2 regions of the Neobacillus sp. SAB-20_R2A genome follow, and region 2 is predicted to be linked to the other one. Evidence: a T-box and tRNA genes for the amino acid it is inferred to sense, from the RefSeq annotation. Region 2 holds a T-box; the other holds one or more tRNA genes.
What was found. The T-box of region 2 lies ahead of tyrS (tyrosine--tRNA ligase). A T-box ahead of a tRNA ligase gene usually reads a tRNA of that ligase, here a tRNA-Tyr.

Region 1: it has a tRNA-Tyr gene. The T-box ahead of tyrS (tyrosine--tRNA ligase) is inferred to sense a tRNA for this amino acid. The anticodon was not compared.

Annotation. Positions count from the first base shown of each region.
Region 1 is NZ_CP145895.1:1,331,722-1,347,987, forward strand. Features, by position in the region: rRNA gene V5M37_RS06595 (16S ribosomal RNA) at 1-1,217, shown strand, start outside; rRNA gene V5M37_RS06600 (23S ribosomal RNA) at 1,424-4,358, shown strand; rRNA gene rrf (5S ribosomal RNA) at 4,492-4,608, shown strand; tRNA gene V5M37_RS06610 (tRNA-Asn) at 4,620-4,694, shown strand; tRNA gene V5M37_RS06615 (tRNA-Ser) at 4,700-4,790, shown strand; tRNA gene V5M37_RS06620 (tRNA-Glu) at 4,809-4,883, shown strand; tRNA gene V5M37_RS06625 (tRNA-Val) at 4,890-4,965, shown strand; tRNA gene V5M37_RS06630 (tRNA-Met) at 4,975-5,048, shown strand; tRNA gene V5M37_RS06635 (tRNA-Asp) at 5,052-5,128, shown strand; tRNA gene V5M37_RS06640 (tRNA-Phe) at 5,137-5,212, shown strand; tRNA gene V5M37_RS06645 (tRNA-Thr) at 5,228-5,300, shown strand; tRNA gene V5M37_RS06650 (tRNA-Tyr) at 5,330-5,414, shown strand; tRNA gene V5M37_RS06655 (tRNA-Trp) at 5,420-5,493, shown strand; tRNA gene V5M37_RS06660 (tRNA-His) at 5,505-5,580, shown strand; tRNA gene V5M37_RS06665 (tRNA-Gln) at 5,621-5,692, shown strand; tRNA gene V5M37_RS06670 (tRNA-Gly) at 5,701-5,775, shown strand; tRNA gene V5M37_RS06675 (tRNA-Cys) at 5,784-5,857, shown strand; tRNA gene V5M37_RS06680 (tRNA-Leu) at 5,864-5,945, shown strand; gene V5M37_RS06685 (NupC/NupG family nucleoside CNT transporter) at 6,705-7,886, shown strand; gene V5M37_RS06690 (NUDIX domain-containing protein) at 8,330-9,100, shown strand; gene pnuC (nicotinamide riboside transporter PnuC) at 9,162-9,860, shown strand; gene nadR (multifunctional transcriptional regulator/nicotinamide-nucleotide adenylyltransferase/ribosylnicotinamide kinase NadR) at 9,857-10,885, shown strand; gene V5M37_RS06705 (YbfB/YjiJ family MFS transporter) at 11,478-12,698, opposite strand; gene V5M37_RS06710 (LysR family transcriptional regulator) at 12,829-13,710, shown strand; gene V5M37_RS06715 (MFS transporter) at 14,009-15,178, opposite strand; gene V5M37_RS06720 (VOC family protein) at 15,559-15,987, opposite strand; gene V5M37_RS06725 (hypothetical protein) at 16,126-16,266, shown strand, end outside.
Region 2 is NZ_CP145895.1:4,710,133-4,726,398, reverse strand. Features, by position in the region: gene ccpA (catabolite control protein A) at 31-1,035, shown strand; gene V5M37_RS23195 (acetoin utilization protein AcuC) at 1,816-2,988, opposite strand; gene V5M37_RS23190 (acetoin utilization AcuB family protein) at 2,985-3,632, opposite strand; gene V5M37_RS23185 (GNAT family N-acetyltransferase) at 3,668-4,300, opposite strand; gene acsA (acetate--CoA ligase) at 4,496-6,214, shown strand; gene V5M37_RS23175 (DUF6954 family protein) at 6,417-6,611, opposite strand; gene tyrS (tyrosine--tRNA ligase) at 6,718-7,977, opposite strand; T-box leader at 8,021-8,234, opposite strand; gene V5M37_RS23165 (transglycosylase domain-containing protein) at 8,381-11,128, shown strand; gene rpsD (30S ribosomal protein S4) at 11,255-11,857, opposite strand; gene megL (methionine gamma-lyase) at 12,208-13,386, shown strand; gene V5M37_RS23150 (GAF domain-containing protein) at 14,418-14,897, opposite strand; gene refZ (forespore capture DNA-binding protein RefZ) at 15,051-15,683, shown strand; gene ezrA (septation ring formation regulator EzrA) at 15,932-16,266, shown strand, end outside.

The DNA.
Region 1 (16,266 bases), 2.6 Mb from region 2:
CACGGCCCAGACTCCTACGGGAGGCAGCAGTAGGGAATCTTCCACAATGGACGAAAGTCTGATGGAGCAACGCCGCGTGAGCGATGAAGGCCTTCGGGTCGTAAAGCTCTGTTGTCAGGGAAGAACAAGTATCGGAGTAACTGCCGGTACCTTGACGGTACCTGACCAGAAAGCCACGGCTAACTACGTGCCAGCAGCCGCGGTAATACGTAGGTGGCAAGCGTTGTCCGGAATTATTGGGCGTAAAGCGCGCGCAGGCGGTCCTTTAAGTCTGATGTGAAAGCCCACGGCTCAACCGTGGAGGGTCATTGGAAACTGGGGGACTTGAGTGCAGAAGAGGAAAGCGGAATTCCACGTGTAGCGGTGAAATGCGTAGAGATGTGGAGGAACACCAGTGGCGAAGGCGGCTTTCTGGTCTGTAACTGACGCTGAGGCGCGAAAGCGTGGGGAGCAAACAGGATTAGATACCCTGGTAGTCCACGCCGTAAACGATGAGTGCTAAGTGTTAGAGGGTTTCCGCCCTTTAGTGCTGCAGCTAACGCATTAAGCACTCCGCCTGGGGAGTACGGCCGCAAGGCTGAAACTCAAAGGAATTGACGGGGGCCCGCACAAGCGGTGGAGCATGTGGTTTAATTCGAAGCAACGCGAAGAACCTTACCAGGTCTTGACATCCTCTGACACTCCTAGAGATAGGAATTTCCCCTTCGGGGGACAGAGTGACAGGTGGTGCATGGTTGTCGTCAGCTCGTGTCGTGAGATGTTGGGTTAAGTCCCGCAACGAGCGCAACCCTTGATCTTAGTTGCCAGCATTCAGTTGGGCACTCTAAGGTGACTGCCGGTGACAAACCGGAGGAAGGTGGGGATGACGTCAAATCATCATGCCCCTTATGACCTGGGCTACACACGTGCTACAATGGATGGTACAAAGGGCAGCGAAGCCGCGAGGTGGAGCCAATCCCATAAAACCATTCTCAGTTCGGATTGCAGGCTGCAACTCGCCTGCATGAAGCCGGAATCGCTAGTAATCGCGGATCAGCATGCCGCGGTGAATACGTTCCCGGGCCTTGTACACACCGCCCGTCACACCACGAGAGTTTGTAACACCCGAAGTCGGTGGGGTAACCGTAAGGAGCCAGCCGCCTAAGGTGGGACAGATGATTGGGGTGAAGTCGTAACAAGGTAGCCGTATCGGAAGGTGCGGCTGGATCACCTCCTTTCTAAGGATATAAGCTGGACATATGAGCCAGACAATACATGTTTGTTTGATTGTTTCTTGTTTGTTTAGTTTTGAGGGAATTATCTCTCAAAACTTTTTGTTCCTTGAAAACTAGATAATCGTAAAAGAAGAAGTAACCAAGTAAGAACCGAGTAATCGCCATTTTAGTTTTTCTCTCTTATTTTTAAGAGTAAGTAAAACCTTTTAGGTTAAGTTAGAAAGGGCGCACGGTGAATGCCTTGGCACTAGGAGCCGATGAAGGACGGGACTAACACCGATATGCTTCGGGGAGCTGTAAGTAAGCGCCGATCCGGAGATTTCCGAATGGGGAAACCCACTGTTCGTAATGGAGCAGTATCTTTACCTGAATACATAGGGTATTGAAGGCAGACCCGGGGAACTGAAACATCTAAGTACCCGGAGGAAGAGAAAGCAAACGCGATTCCCTGAGTAGCGGCGAGCGAAACGGGAACAGCCCAAACCGAAAGGCTTGCCTTTCGGGGTTGTAGGACACTCAACATGGAGTTACAAAGGAACGGGGTAGATGAAGCGGTCTGGAAAGGCCGGCCATAGAAGGTAAAAGCCCTGTAGTTGAAACTTCGTTCCCTCCTGAGTGGATCCTGAGTACGGCCGGACACGTGAAATCCGGTCGGAAGCAGGGAGGACCATCTCCCAAGGCTAAATACTCCCTAGTGACCGATAGTGAACCAGTACCGTGAGGGAAAGGTGAAAAGCACCCCGGAAGGGGAGTGAAAGAGATCCTGAAACCGTGTGCCTACAAGTAGTCAGAGCCCGTTCATGGGTGATGGCGTGCCTTTTGTAGAATGAACCGGCGAGTTACGATTGCATGCGAGGTTAAGTTGAAGAGACGGAGCCGCAGCGAAAGCGAGTCTGAATAGGGCGAATTAGTATGTAGTCGTAGACCCGAAACCAGGTGATCTACCCATGTCCAGGGTGAAGTCCAGGTAACACTGGATGGAGGCCCGAACCCACGCACGTTGAAAAGTGCGGGGATGAGGTGTGGGTAGCGGAGAAATTCCAATCGAACTTGGAGATAGCTGGTTCTCTCCGAAATAGCTTTAGGGCTAGCCTCACGTAGTTAGAGTCTTGGAGGTAGAGCACTGTTTGGACTAGGGGCCCTCATCGGGTTACCGAATTCAGACAAACTCCGAATGCCAATGACTTATCCGTGGGAGTCAGACTGCGAGTGATAAGATCCGTAGTCAAAAGGGAAACAGCCCAGACCACCAGCTAAGGTCCCAAAGTATACGTTAAGTGGAAAAGGATGTGGAGTTGCTTAGACAACCAGGATGTTGGCTTAGAAGCAGCCACCATTTAAAGAGTGCGTAATAGCTCACTGGTCGAGTGACTCTGCGCCGAAAATGTACCGGGGCTAAACGTATCACCGAAGCTGTGGGTGGACACCTTGTGGTGTCCGCGGTAGGAGAGCGTTCTAAGGGCGTTGAAGCTAGACCGTAAGGACTGGTGGAGCGCTTAGAAGTGAGAATGCCGGTATGAGTAGCGAAAGATGAGTGAGAATCTCATCCACCGTATGCCTAAGGTTTCCTGAGGAAGGCTCGTCCGCTCAGGGTTAGTCGGGACCTAAGCCGAGGCCGAAAGGCGTAGGCGATGGACAACAGGTTGATATTCCTGTACCACCTCTTTATCGTTTGAGTGATGGGGGGACGCAGGAGGATAGGGTAAGCGCACTGCTGGATATGTGCGTGCAAGCAGTTAGGCTGGCAAGTAGGAAAATCCGCTTGCCATAAGGCTGAGCTGTGATGCCGAGGGAATTATAGTACCGAAGTTCCTGATTCCACACTGCCAAGAAAAGCCTCTAGCGAGATAAAAGGTGCCCGTACCGCAAACCGACACAGGTAGGCGAGGAGAGAATCCTAAGGTGAGCGAGAGAACTCTCGTTAAGGAACTCGGCAAAATGACCCCGTAACTTCGGGAGAAGGGGTGCTTTTTGGGGTGAATAGCCCCGAAGAGCCGCAGTGAATAGGCCCAGGCGACTGTTTAGCAAAAACACAGGTCTCTGCAAAGCCGCAAGGCGAAGTATAGGGGCTGACGCCTGCCCGGTGCTGGAAGGTTAAGAGGAGGGGTTAGCGCAAGCGAAGCTCTGAATCGAAGCCCCAGTAAACGGCGGCCGTAACTATAACGGTCCTAAGGTAGCGAAATTCCTTGTCGGGTAAGTTCCGACCCGCACGAAAGGCGTAACGATCTGGGCACTGTCTCAACGAGAGACTCGGTGAAATTATAGTACCTGTGAAGATGCAGGTTACCCGCGACAGGACGGAAAGACCCCATGGAGCTTTACTGTAGCCTGATATTGAATTTTGGTACAGCTTGTACAGGATAGGTAGGAGCCTGAGAAACCGGAGCGCCAGCTTCGGTGGAGGCGTCGGTGGGATACTACCCTGGCTGTATTGAAATTCTAACCCGCACCCCTCATCGGGGTGGGAGACAGTGTCAGGTGGGCAGTTTGACTGGGGCGGTCGCCTCCTAAAGTGTAACGGAGGCGCCCAAAGGTTCCCTCAGAATGGTTGGAAATCATTCGCAGAGTGTAAAGGCACAAGGGAGCTTGACTGCGAGACCTACAAGTCGAGCAGGGACGAAAGTCGGGCTTAGTGATCCGGTGGTTCCGCATGGAAGGGCCATCGCTCAACGGATAAAAGCTACCCTGGGGATAACAGGCTTATCTCCCCCAAGAGTCCACATCGACGGGGAGGTTTGGCACCTCGATGTCGGCTCATCGCATCCTGGGGCTGTAGTCGGTCCCAAGGGTTGGGCTGTTCGCCCATTAAAGCGGTACGCGAGCTGGGTTCAGAACGTCGTGAGACAGTTCGGTCCCTATCCGTCGTGGGCGCAGGAAATTTGAGAGGAGCTGTCCTTAGTACGAGAGGACCGGGATGGACGCACCGCTGGTGTACCAGTTGTCTTGCCAAAGGCATCGCTGGGTAGCTATGTGCGGACGGGATAAGTGCTGAAAGCATCTAAGCATGAAGCCCCCCTCGAGATGAGATTTCCCATAGCGTCAAGCTAGTAAGATCCCTGAAAGATGATCAGGTTGATAGGTCAGAGGTGGAAGCGCGGTGACGTGTGGAGCTGACTGATACTAATCGATCGAGGACTTAACCAAGTCATGTTTTTTAGGTGAACTCGTTCTTATTTACTTCTTCTGCATTATCTAGTTTTGAGGGAATGAAAAATTTTAAATTTCCTCTTGCAAAATATGAAAAAGACATTATAATAAAATAGTGTCTGATAAATGGTCTGGCGGTAATGGCGAGAAGGTCACACCTGTTCCCATCCCGAACACAGAAGTTAAGCTTCTCAGCGCCGATGGTAGTTGGGGCGAAAGCCCCTGTGAGAGTAGGACGTCGCCAGGCTGTTATATTATTCCGCAGTAGCTCAGTGGTAGAGCTATCGGCTGTTAACCGATCGGTCGTAGGTTCGAGTCCTACCTGCGGAGCCATTTATGGAGAGCTGTCCGAGTGGCCGAAGGAGCACGATTGGAAATCGTGTATACGTTAACCGCGTATCAAGGGTTCAAATCCCTTGCTCTCCGCCATCATAATTTTTTCAAAATGGCCCCTTGGTCAAGCGGTTAAGACACCGCCCTTTCACGGCGGTAACACGGGTTCGAATCCCGTAGGGGTCACCATTTAACGGAGGATTAGCTCAGCTGGGAGAGCATCTGCCTTACAAGCAGAGGGTCGGCGGTTCGATCCCGTCATCCTCCACCATAATATTATCGCGGGGTGGAGCAGTCCGGTAGCTCGTCGGGCTCATAACCCGAAGGTCGCAGGTTCAAATCCTGCCCCCGCAATTCGGTCTGGTAGTTCAGTTGGTTAGAATGCCTGCCTGTCACGCAGGAGGTCGCGGGTTCGAGTCCCGTCCAGACCGCCACTTATGTTGGCTCAGTAGCTCAGTCGGTAGAGCAAAGGACTGAAAATCCTTGTGTCGGCGGTTCGATTCCGTCCTGAGCCACCATTTTGATTCAATTTTGCCGGTATAGCTCAATCGGTAGAGCAACTGAATCGTAATCAGTAGGTTGGGGGTTCAAGTCCTCTTGCCGGCACTTGTTAGCAGCAAGTGCATAATATAGATGGAGGGGTAGCGAAGTGGCTAAACGCGGCGGACTGTAAATCCGCTCCCTCAGGGTTCGGCGGTTCGAATCCGTCCCCCTCCACCATTTATAGGGGTATAGTTTAAAGGTAGAACGAAGGTCTCCAAAACCTTTGGTGTGGGTTCGATTCCTACTACCCCTGCCAATGCTGTAATGGCGGTTGTGGCGAAGTGGTTAACGCATCGGATTGTGGTTCCGACATTCGTGGGTTCGATTCCCATCAGCCGCCCCATTAATTTATTATTGATGAATTAGTGAAAATGTTGTATTATTGGGCTATAGCCAAGCGGTAAGGCAACGGACTTTGACTCCGTCATTCGTAGGTTCAAATCCTGCTAGCCCAGTCAAATATGCGGAAGTAGTTCAGTGGTAGAACACCACCTTGCCAAGGTGGGGGTCGCGGGTTCGAATCCCGTCTTCCGCTCCAAATAATATGGCGGCATAGCCAAGTGGTAAGGCACAGGTCTGCAACACCTTTACCACCGGTTCGAATCCGGTTGCCGCCTCCATAATATGCCGGTGTGGCGGAATTGGCAGACGCGCACGACTCAAAATCGTGTTCCGTGAGGAGTGTCGGTTCGACCCCGACCACCGGTATCATAAAAACACTCATATATAATGTGAGTGTTTTTTATTTTGCTTTTTTCGAAAAGATTAGTGCTGACCGATTAAAAATTGTTCTAATTAAGAAGGAATGACTTATTGCCTCGCAATAGAGACGAACCATTTTGGAAAATTACTTGTCCGGTGGCATATGGCTTTTCTATGCGCCCCAACGCTTAAATAAATGAGCGGTTCGGTCGCATATGGCTCTTCTGTGCGCCTCAACGCATGAAAAAATAGGTGGTTCGGTCGCATATGGCTATTCTATGTGCCCCAACTTTTGAAAAAATCAGCGAACCGGTAGCATATAGCCTTTCTATGCTCCCCAACTCTTGAAAAAATCAGCGAACCGGTAGCATATAGCCTTTCTATGCGCCTCAACTCTTGAAAAAATTAGCGAACCGGTAGCATATAGCCTTTCTATGCGCCTCAACTCTTGAAGAAATTAGCGAACCGGTAGCATATAGCCTTTCTATGCGCCTCAACTCTTGAAGAAATCAGCGGACCGGTCACATAAAACCTTTCTATGAACCTTTTCGCTTGAAAAAGCTCTTTCCTTTCACTCGATTAACCAGAAAATCACTCCTCTTTATTAAAGCTAATATCAATTCTATTCAAATCGTTCCATTAATTTTTTAAATAAAATTTGGACAAAATATACCAATGCTTTCTGGGGACATACTAGCTTACTACACTATAGACAATCCGGAAGGGAAACCGTACATAATGTTTCAACGCATCAGGAGGTAAAAAATGCACTATGTTATTTCAATCTTAGGTATTCTAATTGTCGTGTTTGCCGCTTGGGTGGCAAGCTCTAATCGAAAAGAGGTAAAATTTATACCCATTATTGTGATGATTGCTATTCAAATAACCTTATCCATATTGCTGTTAAATACAGAGTTTGGCCTTATCATTATCCAAGGGATTTCAAAGGTATTCAGCAAATTGCTCGATTATGCAAATGAAGGTGTTACCTTTGTGTTTGGCGGATTGGCGAATAAGGGAGAGGCACCATTTTTCTTAACTGTGCTGCTGCCAATTGTCTTCATTTCTGTATTAATAGGAATCCTGCAATATTTGAAAATTCTTCCGCTCCTTATGAGAGGAATAGGATGGTTGTTAAGTAAAGTGAATGGCATGGGAAAGCTGGAATCCTATAATGCGGTTGCGTCGTTAATGGTTGGGCAATCGGAGGTTTTCATTACGGTAAAAAAACAGCTGGGCATGCTTTCAAAACAGCGTCTTTATACGCTCTGTGCGTCGGCAATGTCTACAGTATCGATGTCGATTGTAGGCGCCTATATGACGATGCTGGATCCCAAATATGTCGTCACAGCATTAGTTCTTAATTTATTTGGCGGTTTTATCATTGCTTCGATTATTAATCCGTACGAGGTAAAGCCAAGCGAAGATATTTTGGAGATTCAAAATGCGGAAAAACAGTCTTTTTTTGAGATGTTGGGAGAGTATATCCTGGATGGCTTTAAGGTTGCCGTTATTGTTGGTGCGATGCTGATTGGGTTTATTGCTCTAATGGCGGCCATCAATCATGTATTCGAGTTATTGTTCAGCATTTCTTTTCAGCAGTTATTAGGGTATCTCTTTGCCCCTATCGCTTTTATGATGGGGATTCCATTATCTGAGGCAGTCAATGCCGGTGGGATTATGGCCACGAAGCTAGTGACCAATGAATTCGTCGCGATGTTGGATTTGTCCAAAGGCACCCATCACTTCAGTGACCGTACACTTGGAATTCTGTCCGTATTCCTTGTTTCCTTCGCCAACTTCTCATCGATCGGCATAATCACCGGGGCGGTCAAGAGTTTGAATGAAAAGCAGGGGAATGTGGTGGCCCGCTTCGGCTTAAAGCTGCTTTATGGCGCTACACTAGTCAGTATCCTTTCGGGGACGATTGTAAGTATTATTTTATAAATCCCGGTAAAATAGTAGCTGGTCGAAGTTGGGAGGTTGTTAAACCAGAGTTTTAAAGACAAAAACACCTTGGTAGGAAGTGGACATGTCTAATAAAAGCGGTTTAAAAGAAATTCACCATGACTAGTATTTGAAGTGTCTAAAAAAGCATTTAATCCGTCTTGCTAGGAAAGGAGTTATTCGTAGCCACGGACGGCCCCGGTGGTGTCCCATTCCCAAAAAAGGTACCTTCTAACGTGAATAAAAACCCCAGCACTCGGTATATTGAGGCGCTGGGGCTTTTTTATTCACTGATGATCTGTACCTCACAAACTCTGAAAAACAGGACAGTGTTGTATTTTGTCGATAAATTAATGTAACATCAAATTTAAACAATGATATAATACAAATAACAATTAACAAAATGTTAATTAATAAAACAACAGAAATAGGTGAGCGAGGCTTTGTTAAATTATGATGTCAGTAAATATCGGACTCCTGATGGATATACGAGTGATATTGCCGTTTTTACGATTATTTCAATGGAAGTGGGTCCTTATAAGCCGCCCCAAAAAACATTAAAGATCATGCTGATCAAACGAGCGGAGCGGACAAAAGAAGGCGACCCCAATATTGAAGGGGGAAAATGGGCTTTGCCTGGCGGCTTTATTAAGCCAACGGAAACGGCCTATGATGCAGCCGTTCGCGAGCTAAGAGAAGAAACGGGTGTAGAAGGGCTAAAAATCAAGCACTATGGCGTATATGACAAATTTGGTCGTGACAAGCGGGGCTGGATTATCTCGAACGCCCATTATGCGATTGTACCAGAAAATAAGCTGGTTAAAAGGAAGGCAGCAGACGATGCGGCGGAGGTAGAGCTATTCTCGATGGATGAAGTGTTTCAGCTGGACCTCGCTTTCGATCACAAGCAAATTATTGATGACGCTTTGTGGTTTATCAAAAAGGATATGTCATTAACAACGCTTGCCAAAAACTTTTTGCCAAAGGAATTTGTTCTTTCCGAGCTGCAGGGTGTGTTGCTGACCGTCATGGATGAGCCTTGGCTAAAGCTCGATTCTCAATTTTTTAGAAAAGCTCCAACGCTCCCTTTTATTGAAAAAGTAGAGAAGGATGGGGAGCCGCAAAAAACCAATCGTTGGTCAAAGAATAAAGCACAGCTGTATCGATTCAATGATTTTGATCCTTATGTATCCATTTATAATGCCAAATACTAATTTTTTTTCATCATTACAATTAACAATTTGTTAATTGATAATTATAAGGGAGCGATTGAAAATGAAGATTCTCAAAGACTGGACCATATTTGAAAAGCTATGGCTTGTTACGTTTACGCTTGTGAATGTGTATTTGTTTTTTGCTTGGGACGATACGATTCTGGGGTTAATCACCTCGATTTCAGGAATGCTTTGTGTCGTGCTTGTAGCCAAAGGGAAGGTGAGTAATTACTATTTCGGTATTATCCAAACCGGAACCTATGCCTACATCTCATACGGATATGGCCTTTACGGTGAGGTCATGCTGAATGCCTTGTTTTATTTTCCACTCCAGTTCGTTGGCATCTATTTATGGAAGAATCATAAAACGGAACACACCGTAAAAGGGGAAGAAATTCAAATCAGTTCTTTGACGAAAAAAGGGTGGGGAATTACGCTTTCGGTATTTCTGGTCATCTTTGTTCTATACGCTTACCTGCTCGAAAAATTAGGAGGCAATGTCGTCTGGATCGATTCCGCTTCAACGACATTATCGGTGATTGCCCAAATACTGATGCTAAAAAGATTAACGGAACAGTGGTTATTTTGGATTGCGGTCAATGTGCTTTCGATTGCCCTTTGGGTAAAGGCCTTAATTTTACAGGATGGAAACGATGTCTCCATGCTTGTGATGTGGTCGGCTTTTCTGATCAACAGTATATACGGCTATTACAACTGGTCTAAAGTTTATAAACAGCAGAAGGGAGAGGCGATGTCATGAAGAAGATTGGCTTTTACGGTGGAAAGTTTTTGCCTTTGCATCAAGGTCATGTGTACGCCATCATCAAAGCTTCCACAATGGTTGATGAATTGTATGTGGTCTTGTCACATAGTGAAAAAAGGGATCAGGCATTGTGCAAGGGGAGCAAGCTTTCCTATATTCCAAGTCGGATCCGGCTGCGTTGGCTTTCTCAACTGACGAAGGAGATGGAACACGTCAAGATCGTGGAAGTGGAAGATCATGACGGTGATGAGGATTACAATTGGAAGGAAGGAGCCTTGAAAATAAGAGAGGTAATCGGGCAGGAAATTGATGTGGTGTTTAGCTCTGAAACCGACTATGACCCGATTTTCAAAGAGCTTTATCCTAAAGCAAAACACATCTTGATTGATGCAAAAAGGAAACAATGCCCCATTTCAGCAACGGAGATTAGGAATAAAGGAGTCTTTCATTATTGGGACTACATTCCCGAGGTAGCGAGACCTTATTTTAACAAAAAGGTAGTCATTTTAGGGACGGAAAGCTGTGGAAAATCGACACTTACGAGGAATCTAGCACTTATCTATAACACGACTTATGTAAACGAATACGGCAGAGAGTACTGTGAAGATTTGGGAGGCTGTGATGGAATTATTTTAGAGGAAGATTACCCGATCATTGCCTATGGTCATAAAATGAAAGAATATGAAGCTATTAAACAGGCGAATAAAATCGTTTTTATTGACACTGAAGCAGTGGTCACTCAATTTTACTCAGAACTTTATAACCAGAAACACCAGCAGGTCTTGAATGAAATCGCCCGGATTCAACAGTATCATCTATGCCTATTTTTAGAGCCTGACGTCAAATGGGTAGATGACGGATTAAGGGTGCATGGAGAACAACAGGTCCGAGAAGAAAATAATCAGCGGTTGAAGGAATTATTGAAGGAAAACGGAATCGAGTTCGTAAGCATCAGCGGAACCTATCAGGAACGGCTGGAAAAAGCAATTGAGGTGATAGGGGGAATGTTTGAGGGTGTATAGTTACTTATTTGAATTAGGAAAGCTATTTTGGTGAAGTATCATCTGTTGAGGGACTCCTTCCGTTGGGGAGTTATAGACCTTTTATAACTCCCTGAATGGAAGGCCACATACCCGTTCGGGAGTTATGAACCTTTTATAACTCCCTGAATGGAGGGCCACATGCCCGTTCGGGAGTTATGAACCTTTTATAACTCCCTGAATGGAGGGCCACATTACCCGTTCGGGAGTTATGAACCTTTTATAACTACCTGAACGGAAGGCCACATACCCGTTTGGGAGTTATGAACCTTTTATAACTCCCTGAATGGAGGGCCACATACCCGTTCGGGAGTTATGAACCTTTTATAACTACCTGAACAGAGGGCCACATACCCGTTCGGGAGTTATGAACTACCTGAACAGAGGGCCACATACCCGTTTGGGAGTTAAGAACCTATTATAACTCCCTAAATGGAGGGCCACATTCCCGTTGGGGAGTTAAGAACCTTTTATAACTCCCTGAATGGAGGGCCACATTCCCGTTTGGGAGTTAAGAACCTATTATAACTACCTGACCAGAGGGCTACATTCCCATTCGGGAGTTAAGAACCTTTTATAACTCCCTGAATGGAGGGCCGCTTTCTCGTTCGGGAGTTATGAACGATGTTTCTAAGTTTGTCATTCTGTCAAATCGAATACCACTTACAAGTAACATAGATCCAATGAATACTACGCTAGCAGCTCCAATCAACGCTATATTAAAACTTTGAGAATAAGATAATAGAATTCCGGCGATTGTTGGGCCAATCATTTGACCAGCAGCATAGATTGCGGTTAGAGAACCAATCATTCGACTGCTATTTGATGGACTCATTTGGCGTGCCAATGTTGTGGCAAGTGTGGTAATACCCATAAAAGTTGCTCCAAATAAGAAAGCACTTATCATTAAACTGGATTGGGTCAACCAGAAGACAGGCAGTGCAATTCCGATTGATTGAAAAACCATCGCAATGACTAATGATCTTACAAATCCCCACTTTTTTGCGAGGGTTGACCATACGATACAGGATGGAATTGCACCTAAGCCAACGACCATCCAGACAATTGCAGGGTCCATGCTAAAGATTGAGGTCTTTTCAGCAATTGACACAATAAATGTCCCTGTTACAATATAGCCTAATCCTTCTAGTCCATAGGCAATAATTAACCAAGGAAGCCATTTTAGGGGTGGAGCTTGTATAGTAACCATTTGTTTATCCTGTACCTTCGAGCTTGGGGAATCTTTAAGCCAAAACCATACAAAGATCGTAAGGATACCGCTTATAATGGCTAGTCCTATCCATACACCTTCCCACGCAAATAAATCGTTAAAACTCGGTATAAAGAGCGTCGAAAAAAAGATTCCAAAGCCTACCCCTGCATAAAAATAGCCTGCCCAATTTGTTTTTCCTACAAAAGCCAGTTTATCTAGAACAATACTGGAAGCTAATACAAAAATGAATGCACTAGACACTCCTGAAATAAAGCGAATGATGAGCATCCCTGTGTAGGAGTGAGTCAGCCCCATCAAGCAAGTGGTAATAATACTTACCGCAAGACTAATTCTTAAATAAAATGTTCTATGCGTTTTCAAAGGGAGAACTCCTGCTAAAATGGCCCCGGCAAAGTACCCTGCATAATTGCTTGAAGCGAGGTATCCCGCAACTGCATCAGTAAAGGCAAGAGCCTTCTGCATGAGCGGTAAGATTGGAGTATAAGCAAACCTTCCGATTCCCATCGCAATCATTAATGAAAAAATTCCCCCAATCAAAAATAAAAAAGGGCTTTTATTCAAATTTTCACCTTCAATTATAATAATTTTATTATATTTTTATCTTATCTGTTTTTTGCCATATGCTATAATACTAAAAAATGATGTACCGATATCACTTTTCTATATATCAAAACAGGAAGAGGCGATAACTATGGATTTGCAAGCATTGAGATTTTTTCAAGCTGTTGCAGAGTTAGGAAGCATTTCGAAGGCAGCGAGGGAAATGAACTACGCACAATCTAATCTCACTGCAAGAATTCAACAATTGGAATCAGATCTTCAAACAACGCTATTTTATCGACATAACCGGGGGACTACTTTAACAGACAAAGGTAATGCATTACTTTCGTATACATATGAAGTATTTCAACTTTTAGATGAAATTCAAAACGCAATGAGTGATGATCAAACACCTAAAGGTCCTTTATTAATAGGGTCAATGGAAACGACTGCTGCGGTTCGTTTACCAACAATACTTTCAAAATTCCATCGTGAATATCCTGCTGTTGACCTTACGTTAAAAACAGGGCCAACTGAGCAAAATGTCCAGGATGTTCTACAATATGAATTAGATGGAGCTTTTGTTGCTGGACCTATTGAGCATCCAGAACTCACATTTAAAACAGTTATAGAGGAAGAGTTGGTACTGATAACGGACACGTTACATCATCCTATTTCTTCTATAAAAGAAATACAAAATCGAACAATATTGGTGTTTCGTAATGGCTGTTCGTATCGGGCAAGGTTTGAAGAATGGTTACATCATGAAGGGGTGATTCCCGAAAAAATAATGGAATTTGGAACACTTGATGGAATTATTGGCTGTGTCTCCGCGGGACTGGGGATAAGTTTACTCCCTCGAAGTGTGGTTGATAAACATATGAAGGACAATCAACTTATCCAACATCCCATTCCAAATAGATTCGGGAAAGTCCAAACCATTTTCGTCTATCGTAAAGATAAATATATGTCAGCTTCTTTGAGGGTCTTTATAGAAATGTTGAGTAATGAAAATACAACAATCAAAGTTTAAAATGATTTAAAAACAAGTAAACGATATTAGACAGGTCAATGTTTTGTCAAAGCATTGGCTTTTTTTTTATTTTAAAATTACTAACTAAAAAATAATAACTTTCATAAAGATTTCATTTTTGATTGTTAAATTGTAATTAAGAAATCAAAAGAAGGAATTTTAAATGGAACGGGTCAAGTTTATTTTTACGGGAATCGGTGTATTGGTGGCATCTGGCGTTTTAATTTTGTTTGGAAGTTTATTTTAATAGAAAAGTGCCAGGTAGCAACCAATTATTTGGAAGCTACCTGGCACTTTCTCAAATTGCGCTCTTTGGTTTATAAGAAAACTTTTTCTTACTGCGAACAGAAATGACTACAGTAATGAAAGATAAGATGATGAATATTCCGCCTGCAAATGGAATTACATTGACTGAAAGTGTATCAACTATTCCAGCTCCAATAACTGAACCGGCAGCAACACCTAAATGAAGAGATGAATTATTCAAGCTTTGCTGAATTTCTGATGATTCAGGCGCTGTATCAATCAAATAAGATTGCATGGCCGGTGAAATCGCCCAACTGAGCATCCCCCATAAGATCAAGATGAGGAAAAATATTGGATAGAATTCTGTTGTATATGGAAATACAAAGAATAAAACACTAAAAACTGCTAGAGCAATTACCATTGTTTTTCGTGAGCCCAATAAATCTGCCAGTAGTCCGCCAATTCCTCCACCGCATACAGCAGCAAAACCAAAAATTAAATAAATGACACTAACCCAATTAGCATTAAAATCAGTGGATACTTCTAAATAAGGCTTAAAATAGGCATACATAATAGAATGACCAGTCATATACAGGAATGTCGTTGTCAGCCCTAATGTGATTTTGTGATTTTTAAATGCAGCAAGCTGTTGCCTTAACGGAATTTGAGGTTTTGGTTCTACACGTCCCATTAATACATGAACGCCAATAATGGATAATGCTGTCAATACAGTTATAAGGACGAATGGTGCTCTCCAGCCAAAACTAGTTCCCATTATAAGCCCGATCGGTACCCCTAAAACTAACGAAGCACTTACTCCTACGGAGACAATCCCAATAGCCCTGCCTTTATACTGTTCTCCTGCTAAGCTAGGAGCCATAACTAGACACAAGATGATTAATAGCGCTCCACTTAACCCTAAAATAATTCTTCCTAAAAACAAAATAGAAAAAGTAGGGGCAAATACTGTTACGATACAACCAATTAAAAATATGTATAAGCAAACTAATGTGAGCCGTTTTCTTTCTATTTTTGCTGTCATAACAAGTAAAATTGGCGATGCAACGGCAAAAATGACAGCAAAAACAGTGATCAGCAAACCGGCTTGCCCGATGCTTACATATAAATCCTCTGCAATTAAATCTAAAATGCCGCTAATGATCAGTTCAACCATTCCTATTACAAAGGATATGATCATTAAAAAATAAATCCGCTTATCCATGTTTTCTTCCTTCCTAATTAGATCCCACACTATATACTATCTTTTGATGAAAGTTTACTCAAGAATAAGATAATAAATGCCATTTCGCTGCCGTTTTAACATTTTTACTAGTAAGAACCGACAAAGTACCAGTTTTTCTCCCTTTTAACTATTTCTTTGAAATCGCCATCGAACGCATTTTTTAAAGGCTTTTCGTCGCTAGGCGTATATACGAATCCTGAAAAGTTATCCAATATCCCACGATAGATAAAAAGAGAATGTTAAAACATTCTTTTTCAAGTAACGGTGCTGAAACACAATAAAAAAGCCTAATTTCTCGGAACTCTAGGGAGGAATTAGGCTTTTAATTATTGGCCAGATACTTATGAATTACCGTTAATTTATTTGATTTTCTCGGCCAACTCTAGAATAATTCCCTCCGGTCCACGAACGAAGCATAACTTATAACTATCTTCATATTGTTGTATTTCACTAAGGATCTCTGTACCTTTCTTTTTCAATTTGGCAACAATAGCTTCAATATCTTCAACAGCAAAGGCAATATGGGTTCCCAAATTATTTGCAAAAGGTTGCTGAATTTCTCTTTCGTCTGACGACGAATAAAATTTGATTAGCTCTATCCATGCCTGACCGTCTGGCGTCCGCAATCCTACACAAGCTACTTTAACGTCATCAAGCCCAACTACCTGATCTATCCACTTTCCATCCCATTCCCCTTGCACTTCAAGGCCAAAATCGACAAAAAACTCTATAGCAGCAGAGAGATCATTTACGATTATACCTACATGATCCATTCTGTGGATCTTCATATTTCATCCTCCTATGTTCCTGTTATTTTGCAATAAAACAATCCACATGTTCAATTAGAAGATTCACTCAAATGTATATATTCCTATTTTAAACAAAATATAAAGATGTTAAAAAAGGTTGAAAAAGAGGCGATCTGTGTGAAAAATATCTTAATGCTAGCTTTCATGTTTTTCTTTTTAACTATACCAAGTGTTGTCCAAGGAGAAGAATACAATAAAAAAAGTTTACAAGATGATTTATATAACGTAACGAATGATGTAACTCAAGAACAACATTTA
Region 2 (16,266 bases):
AACAATGTACGTTTTAGGAGAGTGTTACAAGTGAATAATATTACAATTTATGACGTAGCTCGTGAAGCGAATGTTTCCATGGCCACAGTATCCCGTGTTGTTAACGGGAATCCTAATGTAAAGCCGGTTACGCGGAAAAAGGTCCAAGAGGTAATCGAAAGATTAGGATACCGTCCAAATGCGGTTGCCAGAGGATTGGCAAGTAAGAAAACAACTACAGTAGGAGTTATCATCCCTGATATCTCCAATATCTTCTTTGCAGAGCTTGCACGCGGGATTGAAGATATTGCCACCATGTATAAGTACAATATTATCTTAAGTAATTCAGATCAAAACAAAGAAAAGGAACTACATTTATTTAACACAATGTTAGGTAAACAGGTAGACGGGATTGTCTTCATGGGAGGACACATTACTCCTGAGCATGTCGATGAGTTTGAAAGGTCTCCAGTTCCAGTTGTGCTAGCGGGATCTATCGAAGAATCTGAAAAAATTCCTTCTGTTAACATTGATTATGAACAGGCTGCCTACGATTCAGTAAAAGAGTTTATCGGTAGAGGGCATAAACATATTGCTTTTGTTATTGGACCGCTTTATGAACCGGATATCACCGTTAAAAAGCTAAATGGCTATAAGAGAGCCTTGGAAGATGCAAATATCCCTTTTAATGAAGAGCTAATTATTGAAGGAGATTATACGTACGATTCCGGAATTGAAGCATTTGAAAAAATGCTGGAACTATCTGAAAAACCAACGGCCATTTTGGTTGGTGCGGATGAAATGGCACTTGGCGTCGTCCATGGTGCTGAGGATAAGGGCTACAGTATTCCAGAGGATTTTGAGGTTATTACTTCTGACAATACGAGACTGTCGCTGATGGTTCGTCCGCAGCTTACGACGATTGTTCAACCTCTTTATGATATTGGGGCTGTTGCAATGCGCTTGTTAACCAAATTAATGAACAAAGAAAAAGTAAGTGAACAAAAAGTGGTTCTTCCACATCGAATTGAACATCGTCAATCAACAAGGGAATAGTAAAAAAGGCGGTTAAATATCCGCCTTTTTTATTTTGTCTAACCCCTGCAAACAGGCCTGTTGATTTCCGCTCCTGGCACTCGCTTTCCGCGGGGAGGTCCTGGAGCTTCCTCAGCGCTATGGCGCCTGCGGGGTCTCCAGTGACCTCTCTATCCCGCAGGACACTGAAAATCTCCCTTGAATCGGCCCACGCACGAAGGAAATGCGATAGCATTTTCGAGGAGTCGAGTGCCCTCCGCTCCAATCAACAGGGAGGCAACTAACCTAAAGTATTGCAACACACATTTTCTCCACCTGGTAAGTGTGCTTCTTTATGAGGACATTTTCATCCAGGAAGTGTCCGAACCTGCGCAACCTTCGGACAAAATCGACTGCAAAAGAGGAGGAAGTGTCCGAACCTGCGCAACCTTCGGACAAAATCGACTGAAAAAGAGGAGGAAGTGTCCGAACCTGTGCAACCTTCGGACAAAACCGGTTGAAAAAGAGATGGAAGTGTCCGAACCCGGGTAACCTTCGGACAAAACCGATTGAAAAAGAGATGGAAGTGTCCGAACCCGAGCAACCTTCGGACAAAACCGATTGAAAAAGAGGAGGAAGTGTCCGAACCTCGCGGAAATCGAAGCGCCTGGGGCGCAAATCAACAAACATGTTAAAAATGCTTTGTATTAATATTTTTATAAATAAATCAACGTGGTAAATCGATAAAGTTAACGAGGTAAAATAAAAGGCTATCGAAAGGTATTCGATAGCCTGAGGGGGCTAAATAGCCGCCTTTTCCTATTATCTAGATTCACTTTTTTGATGATTACGAATTGGATAAAGTGCTTTTTCAAGTGTGATTAAGTTCTTTTCTGTTATTTCTGCTTTTCTTGGGATTGGAGGATAAATATCCTCTGAATCATCCCACTCCCTTGGCAGTGTCACCGGGGACTCCTTTTGCCACTGCTCTATCCAGTCTTCAGGCAAGCTGCCAAAACAATTGGGGTTTTCAGTCATCTCCATCCAAATAAATGCCCAAGCCCTTGGGACAACACGCCAAATGTCATATCCGCCGCCGCCCACGGCAATCCATTTGCCGCCGCAATATTGATGCGCAATTTCATGGGCAAGTTTTGGGATTTCCCGATATATTTTCATCGTTGCCGACAAATGGGTTAATGGGTCATAATAATGCGAGTCTGCTCCGTTTTGCGTCAAGATCACATCAGGCTTAAAAAACTCGGCCACATCCCTGATTGCATTTTTATAGGCATGCAGCCACGAATCATCTTCTGTAAAGGCATCAACAGGGATGTTGAATGAGTAGCCATAACCCGCCCCTTGTCCTCTTTCGTTAATATTGCCTGTACCCGGAAACAGATATCGGCCTGTCTCATGAATCGATAGTGTACAGACATTCGGGTCATCGTAAAAGGACCATTGAACTCCGTCACCATGATGGGCGTCTGTATCAACGTATAAAACGCGGGCATTATATTTTTGCTGTATATATTTAATCGCAACAGAACTATCATTGTAAATGCAAAATCCGGAGGCTTTTCCCCGAAATCCGTGATGCAGACCGCCTCCAAGGTGCAGGGCATGAAGTGTTTTTCCAGTCATTACCTCATCGACAGCCGTTAAGGTACCCCCCACCATCAAAGAACTAGCCTCATGCATATTAGCGAAAATAGGGGTATCTTCAGTACCTAAACCATAGTTTTCAGCTATTTCTTTGGGAAGAAGCCCCTGGCCGGCCTTTTTTACTGCTTCTACGTAGCTTGGGTCATGGATTAAGGTTAACTCCTCTTCAGTCGCCATTCTTGGCTTAACAATCTGATTGGGGTCTAAGGCATTTATTCTATTTAATAAATCTACTGTGAGTTTAAGCCGGAATTGATTGAAAGGATGATGGCTGTTGAATCGATAATTCAGAAGGTCTTCTGAGTAAATAAAGGAACAGCGGTCATTCATATAGACATCCCCGGCAAATTTGGCCATAACACCTGGTGGCCAGCTTCTTTAAGGTCTTGAATCAATCCGGTAGGGTTCATTAATTGAACTCTGATAACAAGTATTTTAAATTGCTCATCCTGTTTATCTGGGTAAACCAGTACACTTAAGATGTTTGCCTTCCGTTTTCGGATAATTTCTGCGATTTCACTGAGAATTCCGGAGATATTCGGCACTTTTATTTCTATTTGCGAGCCAGGCTGATGAACACCTGTTAACTCAATCATTGTTCTTAATAAGTCGGTTTCCGTCACAATTCCCACTAATTTTCGATTATTGATGACCGGAAGGCAGCTTATTTTATGTTCATAGAAAAGAGCGGCGATCTCTTCAACAAAATCCAGGGGATGGCTTGTGATGACGTTTTTTTCCATTATCGTATCTAGGGGTTTTTTCAAAATTTCCGGGTGTTCATTTGCATGAAAAATGGACGGTGTAGCCTCTCTTATTTTAGCAACGGTAACAAGACCAACCAGGTGCCCATCTTTATCAATAATTGGGATGTGGCGAATTTTCCTTAATTCCATTAATGCCATGGCGTCTGCAATGGTATCAGTGGGAGAGAGGGCAGCTACATCCGATTGCATAATTTCTTCCACGATCATAGGATTTCCCCCAATTCTCTAAAGTTCAATCATGTTTAGTACATAAACCGATTCATAAAACGCAGCCGGTCAAATCGTTGGACGGATTCATTATCGATTCGTTTACCCATTTTGGCCATCAAGCAGTTGGCTGGGTGGGAGCAGATTTCCGGGTCATCAGTCGCATACCATTCCAATCCGCCGGCATTCATCATTTTCTCCATGATCTTTCGATATTCCCAAACATTGAGTTTGGTTCCTTTTAAATCCCAATGCCAATAATACTCGGTGGTGATGATAATATAGTCTTCCATGGCATCATCCATCATCGAAACAATCAGGAGGTTTTTACCGACGGCACAGCCTCTAAATTGAGGGATCACCTCGATAGCGCCCAATTCTATTAAATTATCCATCTTTCCTTCCGACCAGCGTTCGAGAGGGTCCGGGTATAAATAGGTAACATAACCGACGATTGTATTTTGATGCCGCGCAATAATAATTCTTCCTTCCGGTAAATCGGCGATCCCGATTAATGCTTCGTGCTGCTGGGCAGGGGGGCGAAACGCAACGAGGTCTTCATGAAAATCATAGCCTGCTAATTTTTCTGCAGTGACAGGGCCTTCAATAATTAATTTGCCTTGAGGAGTTTTTAATTCCTTAGCATTATAGGTTTTTTTGTGCTCCATTTGGTCACCCCTGGAAAAAATCTAGGTACTTCAATTCTATTATACATGAAATTAATATCTTTAAAGATTTTTCACTAAATTTTCGAAAAATTAAACACTAGGTTTATATTTTTTTGAAAAAATGTTTTTTTAAAATTGTGAATAGTTATTATTTGTACTATAATTATCTCAAATACTTCAGAGGGGGAGATAGGAATGAAAGTGGAAGCGCTGCCAGTAGTCCAAGGGGATTTCAATTTGCGAAACTATGAAGAAACATATAAGAATTTTGACTGGAAAGATACAGAAAAGGAATTCTCTTGGAGTGAGACAGGCCTTGTTAATATGGCTTACGAGGCGATTGACCGCCACGCGGGTACGTATAGAAAAAATAAGGTGGCATTATATTATCGTGATGCTTCGAGAAATGAAAAATATACTTTTAAGGAAATGAAGGAGCTTTCCAATAAAGCAGGGAATGTGCTGAAAAATTACGGCGATGTCGAAAAAGGCGACCGTGTCTTTATTTTCATGCCGCGTTCTCCAGAACTATATTTTACTGTTTTAGGAGCAATTAAGCTTGGTGCGATTGTTGGCCCATTGTTTGAAGCCTTCATGGAAGGGGCTGTCAGGGATCGTCTGCAAGACAGTGAAGCAAAAGTATTAGTAACTACACCAGAATTATTAAGCCGTGTACCTGTGCAGGATTTACCGGCATTAAAGCATATTTTCCTCGTTGGAAAAAATGTGGAGGAACAAGGGAATTGCATTAACTTTTTAGAAAAATTTGAGACTGCCAGCAAAGAGCTGAAGATTGAATGGGTTGAGCGGACAGATGGATTAATCCTGCATTACACATCTGGATCCACTGGAAAGCCAAAGGGCGTACTGCATGTGCATAATGCGATGATTCAGCATTATCAAACAGCTAAATGGGTTCTTGATTTAAAAGAGGATGATGTTTACTGGTGTACAGCAGACCCAGGCTGGGTGACAGGAACTTCGTACGGTATCTTTGGCCCATGGCTGACTGGTACTTCGAATGTTATTGTCGGCGGACGTTTCAGCCCAGAAGCCTGGTATCAAATGATTGAAGACTTCGGTGTTACGGTTTGGTACAGTGCACCAACAGCATTCCGGATGCTGATGGGAGCGGGGGACGAGCTGGTTAAGAAATTTAATTTAAGCAGTCTTCGCCATGTCTTGAGTGTTGGTGAGCCATTAAACCCAGAAGTGGTTAAATGGGGTGCTAAGGTATTCAATAAGAGAATTCATGATAACTGGTGGATGACTGAAACCGGTGCCCAGTTAATCAGTAACTATCCTTGCATGGAAATCAAGCCTGGTTCGATGGGTAAGCCGATCCCTGGCGTTGAGGCGGCGATTGTTGATAATCAAGGTAACGAGCTTCCGCCATACAGAATGGGGAACCTTGCAATTAAAAAAGGCTGGCCTTCGATGATGCATACAATCTGGAACAATCCTGAGAAATATGAGTCATATTTCATGCCAGGTGACTGGTATGTCTCTGGAGACTCTGCGTACATGGATGAGGATGGCTACTTCTGGTTCCAAGGCCGCGTCGATGACGTCATCATGACATCAGGAGAGCGTGTAGGTCCATTTGAAGTGGAAAGCAAGCTTGTTGAACACCCAGCAGTTGCTGAAGCAGGGGTTATCGGAAAACCGGATCCTGTGCGAGGGGAAATTATTAAAGCCTTCATCGCGTTAAGGGATGGTTATGTGGCAACTGAAGAGCTTAAAGAGGAAATTAGACAGTTCGTCAAAAAAGGTCTGGCAGCACATGCCGCACCTCGTGAAATTGATTTCCGTGACAAGCTGCCAAAAACACGAAGCGGCAAGATCATGAGACGTGTTCTGAAAGCATGGGAGTTAAATTTGCCGACTGGTGATTTATCGACGATGGAAGATTAATTTTTAAAGATATAAAGATAGAGGCTGAATCCAATTGATGACTGGAGCAGCCTCTTTTTTTGTTGGTATTAAATCCTTTTTTTGGATTCGCTGATATATTGGAGAATTCGCTGATAAATTTGAAAATCCGCTAATATGTATCAGGAATTCGCTGATATATTTAGAAATCCGCTGATAAATGGAAAAAATTCGCTGATATATGCTAATTCCGTTTGCGTTCGGCCCAGCCAATTCCCTTTCGATAGCCGAATCCCAAGATTAGATAGATTACCAAAACAATGACTCCCGTGACCAATCTTTCCCGCATGCTTCCATCTGCCATAAGAACAGGTCCAAGGCCAAAAAACGTAACCAAGCCAATGAGAAGGATAAAAACAGCGTGTACTAAAATTCTCACTACTTTCACCTCCAAATTTCCTTTTTATATATTGACGTTGAAAAGAAAGAAGCTGTTACAAATAAAAAGGACTTTGGGTTGCAGTCCCAAAGCCCCTTTATACCAATTAATATTTAATTAACGTATATTTCTTTTTCCCTCTTCGGACAATCGTAAACTGGCCTTCAATTTTGTCAGTTTCCTGAAGAGTATAAGAGGTATCAGTTACCTTTTCTCCATTAATGGCAATGGCACCATTTGAAATATCTTCACGAGCCTGGCGCTTGGAAGGAGAGATCTTTGCCGCTACTAATAGCTCAACCAAATTATTTTCCTCTTCATTTTGCAGCGCGTAAGACGGTACATCTTTAAAGCCCTGCTTGATTTCGGCAGCCGATAAACTGCGAACGTCTCCGCTAAATAGTGCTTCGGAAATCTTGATGGCCTGCTTTAGTGCATCCTCTCCGTGAATCAGACGTGTCATCTCTTCCGCCAGTGCCTTTTGGCCTTTACGGAGATGCGGCTCTTCTTGGACACAGACTTCCAATTGTTCAATTTCCTCACGAGAAAGGTAGGTAAACAGCTTCAAGTATTTCACCACATCGGCATCGGCTGTGTTAATCCAGAACTGGTAGAACTCGTAAGGAGTGGTTTTTTCCGGGTCGAGCCAGATAGCGCCGCCTTCTGATTTTCCAAACTTGGTACCGTCGGATTTGGTTACAAGCGGAATCGTCAGCCCAAAGGCTTTCGTCTCTTCGTTATGCATTTTCCGAATTAACTCAAGACCTGAGGTAATGTTCCCCCACTGGTCACTGCCGCCAACCTGTAATTTGCAGTTATAATGATCATATAAATGGTTGAAATCCATCGCCTGTAAAATCGTGTAGGTGAACTCGGTAAACGAGATCCCTGTTTCAAGCCTAGAGGCAATCGTATCCTTTGCCAACAAGTAGTTGACACCGATATGCTTGCCGATATCACGCAGGAAGGCAATGACACTCATGGGCTCGGTCCAGTCGTAGTTGTTGACCATAACTGCGCCATTTTCTCCTTCAAACTCAAAAATGGCCGCTAATTGCTTTTTAATGCCTTCAACGTTTTTCTGAACCGCTTCGATTGTTTGCAGCTTTCGTTCTTCGCTTTTACCGCTCGGGTCGCCAATCAGCCCAGTTGCGCCTCCGACCAATACAAGCGGACGATGTCCATGCTGCTGGAATCTTCTTAGTGTTAAGAACGGCACCAAATGGCCGATATGAAGACTGTCAGCGGTTGGGTCTGTTCCGCAATAGAGGGAAATTTTTTCGTTATCTAAAAGATTTTGCAACCCTTCTTCATCTGTTTGCTGATAAATAATGCCCCGCCATTTCAAATCCTCTAATAAGTTCATTACTCAAAACCTCCAATAAAAAATAAAAACGCCCCTGCAATTATGCAGGGACGTAAAATATACGCGGTACCACCCAGCTTGAGGAAATTCCTCCAACTTGAAAAAGTAACGGTTTAAACCGTTCTCCGCTACTGTTTCTTCACAGAGAAAGCTCCAGGATGTAATTCACTCTTCTATATGTGGCAGCTTTCACCGGCCGCTGCCTCTCTATTTACAGGGATAGAAGAACTACAATTGATTCCCTTCAAAGCCTTAAATTATAAAAAAATGCTTATTGATTTTTTAACATATATTAAAGATAAAGTCAAACGGTAAAATGGAAATTTCAGAAAAATGTAGAAGCTTGTCAAATTTTATACCACCGATATGCTATAATGGATGTGATTTTATTAGAGGTGATGCTATGAAAGAAAAGTGGCAAATATGGAAGGAAAAAGCTGATTCCCTCCTTAATTTTATTACTCATAAAAAAACCGTCAAAGGTGCCAGGATTACGTATCAGGTTTTCTGGAACCTGTTTCTGCTTTTATTAACGGTTGTAATCCTTGGAGGGGCTTTTGCAACAGGTGTTGGCGCCGGTTATTTTGCCTCGCTCGTCAAGGATGAGCCCGTGCGTTCATACGAAGGTATGAAAAAAGATATTTACAACTATACGGAAACATCGGACTTATATTTTGCTGATAATGTTTATCTGGGAAAACTACGGTCTGACCTGGTCCGTGATGAGGTCAAATTGAATCAGGTCTCTGATAACGTAATCAATGCTGTAATCGCTACGGAGGACGAATATTTTTACGAGCACAAAGGGGTCGTCCCAAAGGCCGTTTTTCGAGCCCTTTTTCAGGAAGTGACCAATTCTCCTATCCAATCGGGCGGAAGCACGCTGACACAGCAATTAATTAAAAACCAAATTCTAACCAATGAGGTTTCCTTCCAAAGAAAAGCAAATGAAATTTTGCTGGCCCTTCGTTTGGAGAAATTTTTCGATAAAAAGGAAATTCTAGAAGCGTACTTAAATGTGGCGACTCTCGGCAGAAATTCATCAGGGCAGAACATCGCCGGTGTCCAGGCTGCAGCAAAAGGGATCTTTGGAAAAAATGCTAGTGAGCTTACATTGCCGGAGGCTGCATTTATTGCCGGACTGCCGCAAAGTCCGTTTGGTTATACCCCATTTACCCGAGAAGGCACAGTGAAGAACAATCTGGAGCCGGGCATAACAAGAATGAAAACAGTTTTAAAAAGAATGTACGATGGCGGATACATTAATGAAAAGCAATACGCAGAAGCATCTGCCTATGACATTACAAAGGATTTTACTCCGTCAGTACCAAATCCGCTTGATAACTATCCTTGGCTGACATTTGAAATTGAGAAACGGGCCATTGATGTTCTGACAACGGGATTGGCTAAGAAAGATGGCCATACAGAAAAAGATTTAAAACAAGATGAAAACCTTTATTACAAGTATAAGACGATGGCCAGCCATGACCTTCGGCAAAATGGCTATCAAATTCATACAACTATTAACAAAGATATATATGATGCCATGCAGGTGGTAAAAGATAACTACAAATATTACGGACCAGATAAACCGGAGGAAAAAGAAGACCCGGAAACCGGTGAAAAGAAAACCGTAATGGAACCTGTTGAGGTCGGTGCAGAACTGATTGAAAATAGTACCGGCAAAATCATCAGCTTTGTTGGCGGCAGAGATTATAATAAACAGCAGCTCAATCACGCTACCAGTGCAGTCCGCCAGAACGGTTCGACGATGAAGCCGCTGCTCGTCTACGGGCCGGCTATTGAACTCGGAAAAGCGGCACCGGGAACCCCGCTGCCGGATGTCGAACTGAGACTGGATAAAAGCAAAAGTACACCATGGCCTCATAACTACGACAAAAGATATAGCGGGCTAGTATCAGCACGGTATGCTTTGGCCAAATCCTATAACGTGCCGGCTGTAAAGCTATACTCTGAAATCGTGGACCAGCGTCCAGCACAGTATCTGGAAAAGATGGGCTTTACCTCGCTAACAAAAGGGGACTACACGAATCTCGCTACCTCTATCGGGTCCTTGGATAACGGCGTAACTGTTGAAGAAAATACAAATGCTTTTAGTACCTTTGCCAATAGCGGGAAATTTATCGATGCTTACCTGATCGATAAAATTGTCGACAAGGACGGTAAAATTATCTATCAGCATGAAGTAAAACCTGTTGATGTCTTTAAACCGCAGACTGCATTCTTGACCATAGATATGATGCGGGATGTAATAAATATGGGTACAGCAGCAGGGGTAAAGAGCAAACTGAATTTCAGTGCTGATTGGGCAGGCAAAACCGGTACTGGTAACAATTATTTTGATTCGTGGTTTGTTGCCTTCAACCCGAATGTAACACTTGGAATTTGGACTGGATATGATACGCAGAAATCTTTAAAAACCAGCGGAATGTCTTACAGTCAACGGACCAATAATCTTTGGGCTGAACTGATGAATGCTGCTTATAAAATTAAACCGGATTTAGTTGCTCCAAAAGAAAGCTTTCAAATGCCTGAAGGGATTGTTAAAACGTCGTATTGTGCCGTTTCTGGCCTGCTTCCGTCAGCGGCCTGTTCAAAGGCAGGTTTGGTTGAAAGTGATTATTTCAATGCGAAAGATGTTCCTACGAAAGTTGATGATAGTTTAATCGAAGGAAATTATGTAACGATCGGAGATAGTAAATATCTGGCTCTTGATTCCACACCAAAAGAGTTTACCCAGTATGGAACAATCTTAAACCCAGACTTTATCAACAGAATGGTAGGCAATGACTTTAAAAATATCAGCCAGCTTATTCCAAACAGGGGCAGATGGGACAATGTGCTTGTCTCAAGTGCTAAAATGGCCGATAACGGCAAGAAACCGGACAGTGTCACCTTGACCGCATCCGGCAATACCCTCACATGGAGCGCACCGGCAGACAATGATATCGTCGGCTACCGTGTCTATCAGGGTGGATTTTTTGGAGCGAAGATCGCAAGCATCAACAGCGGTTCCTCACTATCCTATAATGTTGGAAACGGAAGCTTCTATGTAACGGCAGTTGATATTGCAGGTAATGAATCCGCACCTTCAAATGTAGTGGAAGTAGGAGTTTTAACTCAACAATAACATTTAATGGGGGTCTCAAAATTAGATTTTGGGACTCCTGTTTTTTATTTCCAAATGCATTTTCAAAAAACAATAAAAAAAGCCCCAGAATAGAAATTCTGGGGCTTTACAAATGCTAAATACAAATTAACGAGAGTAGAACTCGACGATAAGAGTTTCGTTAATTTCAGCAGGTAATTCAGAACGCTCTGGTAAGCGAGTGAAAGTACCTTCTAATTTGTCAGCATCGAAAGTTAAATAATCAGGAACGAAGTTAGTTGCTTCGATTGCTTCTTTGATTACATCAAGGTTGCGAGATTTTTCACGAACGCTGATAGTTTGGCCAGCAGCAACGCGGTATGATGGGATATCAACGCGAGCGCCATCAACTAAGATGTGGCCATGGTTAACTAATTGACGAGCCGCACGGCGAGTGCGTGCAAGACCTAAACGATAAACTACGTTATCAAGACGAGACTCAAGAAGAACCATGAAGTTTTCGCCATGAACGCCGCCTAATTTGCCAGCTCTGTCGAATAGGTTGCGGAATTGACGCTCATTAACACCGTACATATGACGAAGCTTTTGCTTCTCTTGTAACTGCAATCCATATTCAGAAAGCTTTTTGCGTTGGTTTGGACCATGTTGTCCAGGAGCGTAAGGACGCTTTTCTAATTCTTTACCTGTGCCGCTTAGAGAGATTCCAAGACGACGGGATAATTTCCAGCTTGGGCCGGTATATCGAGCCATGAATGACTCCTCCTTTAAGTTTTTATTTTGGTAAAATAAAAACCGTAACGAAACATCGATAACAGCCATTTTGTTTTCATGCACCATCGCCCTAGCAGCTAAGGGTTACGCGATGCACCTTCGCAAGAAGCTCTCGCGAGGAACAAAATGGAACAGCTAAAATCGTTTCATAGGCTGCAATATTTTACACAAAGAGTATTATATAATTTTTATTCGTGGTAAGTCAAGCTAATTTTTATTATAACACTGAAGTCATTCAAATAAGGTGATTTTAACAGACCAATCTTATTATACATATACTACAGAGAATTGAAAACGGTTTCAGTCAGGAGGGGACTTGCATTTTGGAAATGAAGAAAGCCCGTTTTGAAACGGAAGTGATTCATGCCGGTTATTGTCCCGAGCAACACCAAGGAAGCTTAGTGCCACCGTTGTATCAAACGTCTACCTTTACATTTGCCGATGCGGAACAAGGAGAAAAGCGGTTTGCCGGTGTGGAAGAGGGTTATGTTTATTCGAGGTTGGGGAATCCGACGGTAAAAGTTCTTGAGGAAAGGATTGCTGCGCTCGAAGGCGGGGAGGCCGGATTGGCCTTTTCTTCAGGAATGGCAGCTGTCAGCGCGGTGTTACTGGCGTTAACAAAGTCCGGCAGTCATATTCTTTGCTCCAAAGGGTTGTATGGCTGCACATTTGGTTTACTGCAATTGATGAAGGAGAAATTTGACATTGATCATCATTTTTCCGAAATGGATTCGGCGGGAACCTTAGAATCCGAGATTCGCCCCAATACTTCCTGCATCTATATCGAAACCCCGATTAACCCGACTATGAAGCTCGTCGACCTGGAATTGGTGGCAGCGGTCGCAAAAGAGAAGGGGATTCCAGTGGTTGTTGATAATACCTTTAGTTCCCCCTATATCCAAACGCCGCTCACCCACGGCTGTGATATCGTCATTCATAGTGCAACAAAATATATATGCGGCCACGGTGACGTTATTGCTGGTTTAGTGGTCGGGAAACAGGAGTTTATTAAGCAGGTTTCCAAGACTGTTCATAAGGACTTTGGCGGAATCATGTCACCGTTTGATGCCTGGCTTCTGCTAAGAGGCATCAAAACCCTGCCAGTTCGAATGGACCGTCATTCTGAAAATGCCCTAAAGCTATTCGAATTTTTGAAAGGTCATCCAAAAGTAAAGGATATATATTTTCCTGGTGACCCGGAACATCCTGATTATTCCATAATGAAAAAGCAGATGAAACAAGCCGGCGGGCTGCTTTCCTTTTCACTTCATGGGACAAAGGAAACAGCGCAGCATTTTATGAATCAATTGGAACTAATTAAAATTGCGGTAAGTTTGGGAGACACGGAAACATTGATCCAGCATCCGGCGACAATGACTCACGCGGTCGTACCAGAAGAAGAACGGCTAAAAATGGGGATTGACAATACATTACTTCGGCTTTCCGTCGGTCTTGAAGCTTGGGAGGACTTAAAAGAGGATTTGGAACAAGCGCTTGATAAAATATAAAACTCGCCAATTTGGCGAGTCATTTTAGAGAAAGGGTATTTTTCTCGGTAATTTATTATTTTGTTCAACCTAAATTACCCAACTTTTATTGTTTATCCCTGCTAATGGGCCTGTGATTTCCGCTCCGGGTACTCGCTTTCCGCGGGGAGGCTCCCGGAACCTCTATCCCTCAGGAGTAGAGTGCCCTCCGCTCCAATCAATAGGTAGGCAAATCAACCTAATTATTGAAACAACATCTTCCAACCTTACTAAGTGTGTTGTAATCTTTTTTGCTCCTATCCGACTGGTCTGTTGATTTTTTTATGGTTGGGGAGCATAGAAAAGCTATGCGACCGTACCGCTGATTATTTCAAAAGTTGGGGGTCATAGGAAGGCTATATGCGACCGTACCGCTGATCATTTCAAAAGTTGGGGCTCATAGGAAGTCTATATGCGACCGAACCGCTGATTTTTCAAAGGGTTGGGGCTCATAGGAAGGCTATATGCGACCGAACCGCTGATTTTTCAAAGGGTTGGGGCTCGTAGGAAGGCTATATGCGACCGAACCGCTGATTATTTCAAAAGTTGGGGCTCATAGGAAGGCTATATGCGACCGAACCACTGATTTTTCAAAGGGTTAGGGCTCAAAGAAAGGCTATATGCGACCGTACCGCTGATCATTTCAAAAGTTGGGGCTCATAGGAAGGCTATATGCGACCGTACCACTGATTTTTTCAAAAGTTTGGGAGCATAGAAAAGCTATACGCAACCGTACCACTGATTTTTTCAATTGTTAGGTCGCATACAATAAAAGAACCTTAGTATAAAACACCTGTTGATTGGCGCGGAAGGCACGAAGACTCCTGTGGGAGTACGGGTCAGGGGAGACCCCGCAGGAGCGCAGCGACGAGGCTCCCCGGCACGCCCACGGAAAGCGAAGTGCCTGGAGTGCTAATCAACAGACTTGTTGAAAAGCCTTGAATTAACGCAGTGGTTTGTTAAAGAAAATGAGTATAATAAAAGGCTGTCGATAGTTTCTCGACAGCCTTTTATTATAAATGATCATTCAGTATGGCAACGAATTCCTCAAGCTTTTCTTGGTCCAACTCATCAAAACGGTTTTTTTCCGGCGAATCAATATCTAGGACACCTATAACCTGATCACCTTTTACAAGTGGAATGACAATCTCTGACTGGGAGGCAGCATCACAGGCGATATGGCCCGGGAATTGATGCACGTCTGCGACCCGAAGCGTCTCTGCTTTCTGGACTGCTGTCCCGCATACACCTTTTCCAACCGGAATACGGACGCAGGCAGGCAGACCTTGAAATGGTCCAAGGACTAGCTCCCCGTCCTCCATCAAATAAAAGCCGACCCAATTAATCCGGTCTAAAAATTGGTTCAACAAGGAGGAAGCATTGCTCAAATTGGCAATTTGATTTTTTTCATCGTGGATGAGGGCATGCAATTGCTTCTTTACTAATTCATAATTTTCTTCACGAGTCCCTTTGTACATTTCGACGTTAAACATCCTTTTTCCCCCTACTTTTTAAAGTTTTATAGTCTATTTTAGCAGATTGAAAAGAAAAAGAGCAGACTTTGTCGATTTTTTCATAGAGGAATCCTTATCAAGAAAAAGAACAATTATATTAGGGGATTTTGTGTTCGAAAAGGGGGAAAAGGGATGAAGAAAAGTTCAAAGGATTCGGTCGTTGCAGCTGCTATTTTGTTGTTCAATTCCAAAGGCTACTCAGGTACGTCGATAAGGGATATCGCTGATGCCGCGAAAGTAAATACGGCCACCATTGCTTACTACTTTGGCAACAAAGAGGGGCTTTTGGAATATTGTTTTACCTATTTTTTTGAACAGTACATCAATAAAATGGAAGCGGCCTTTGCAACCATTGAAAAAGGGGCAGCAATTTGTCTGAAGCGTGTGGTAGCGGATTTGCTCCATTATCAATGGGAAAACATTCAGCTTGCCAGCTTTGTGTACAGGGAAATGTCAATTGATTCGCAAATGGTAAGAGAAATCATGGCCACCTATTCCTTGAAGGAAAAGTACTATTTTCAAAAGATATTTGAAAGAGGCTTTGAGTGGAATGAATTTCGGCCGCATTCGATTCCTTATTTAATTATCCAGCTAAAGGGTCTTTTAATGATGCCGTTTATGAATACTCATTACATGAGAGAAGTGCTGTATGTTTTCCCAAATGAAAAGTTTTTCGAGCAAAAATATTTAAAGGACCTTTATCAATGGATTGACAAAACTCTTTGTTCCGATGTTCAAATAAAAAAAGAAGCGATTATAAAGTAGAGTCCAGGATTTGAATCAAAGCCCTCAGCTGAAAAGCTCCCTCAAAATGATTTAAAAAAAGGTAAAGCACTAGCTGTCATGATGAATTTATACAGCAGAGTGCTTTTTTTGATTTTCTTTTACAAAAAAATTGAAATTACTAGTCAAAAATTGTCGTATACATGGTATCATTAAGGCATCGAATTTAATCATTAACGGATTTTTTAAATAGATGAGAATGACAGCTGTTCGGAACAGGAGGCTTGCAAGTGAAATATATAATAGGGTTATTCATCCTTATCCTTGCGATATTTGTATTAGGGTATCTAATAAAGAAAAAGCATTTTAAAGAAATGGACCATCTCGAGGCCTGGAAAATTGATTTGTTTAATAGACCAATCCCTGATGAAATGGCTAAAGTAAAACAGCTTAATATGACCGGACAAACAGAGGAGCTTTTTGAGCGCTGGCGGAATGAATGGGACGATATTGTGACTGTCAAGCTGCCGGATTTGGAAGAATTGCTGTTTGATGCAGAGGAATACATAGACCGCTATAGATTCAAAAAAGCAAAAGAGGCCCAAAGCAAAATCACGGAAAAATT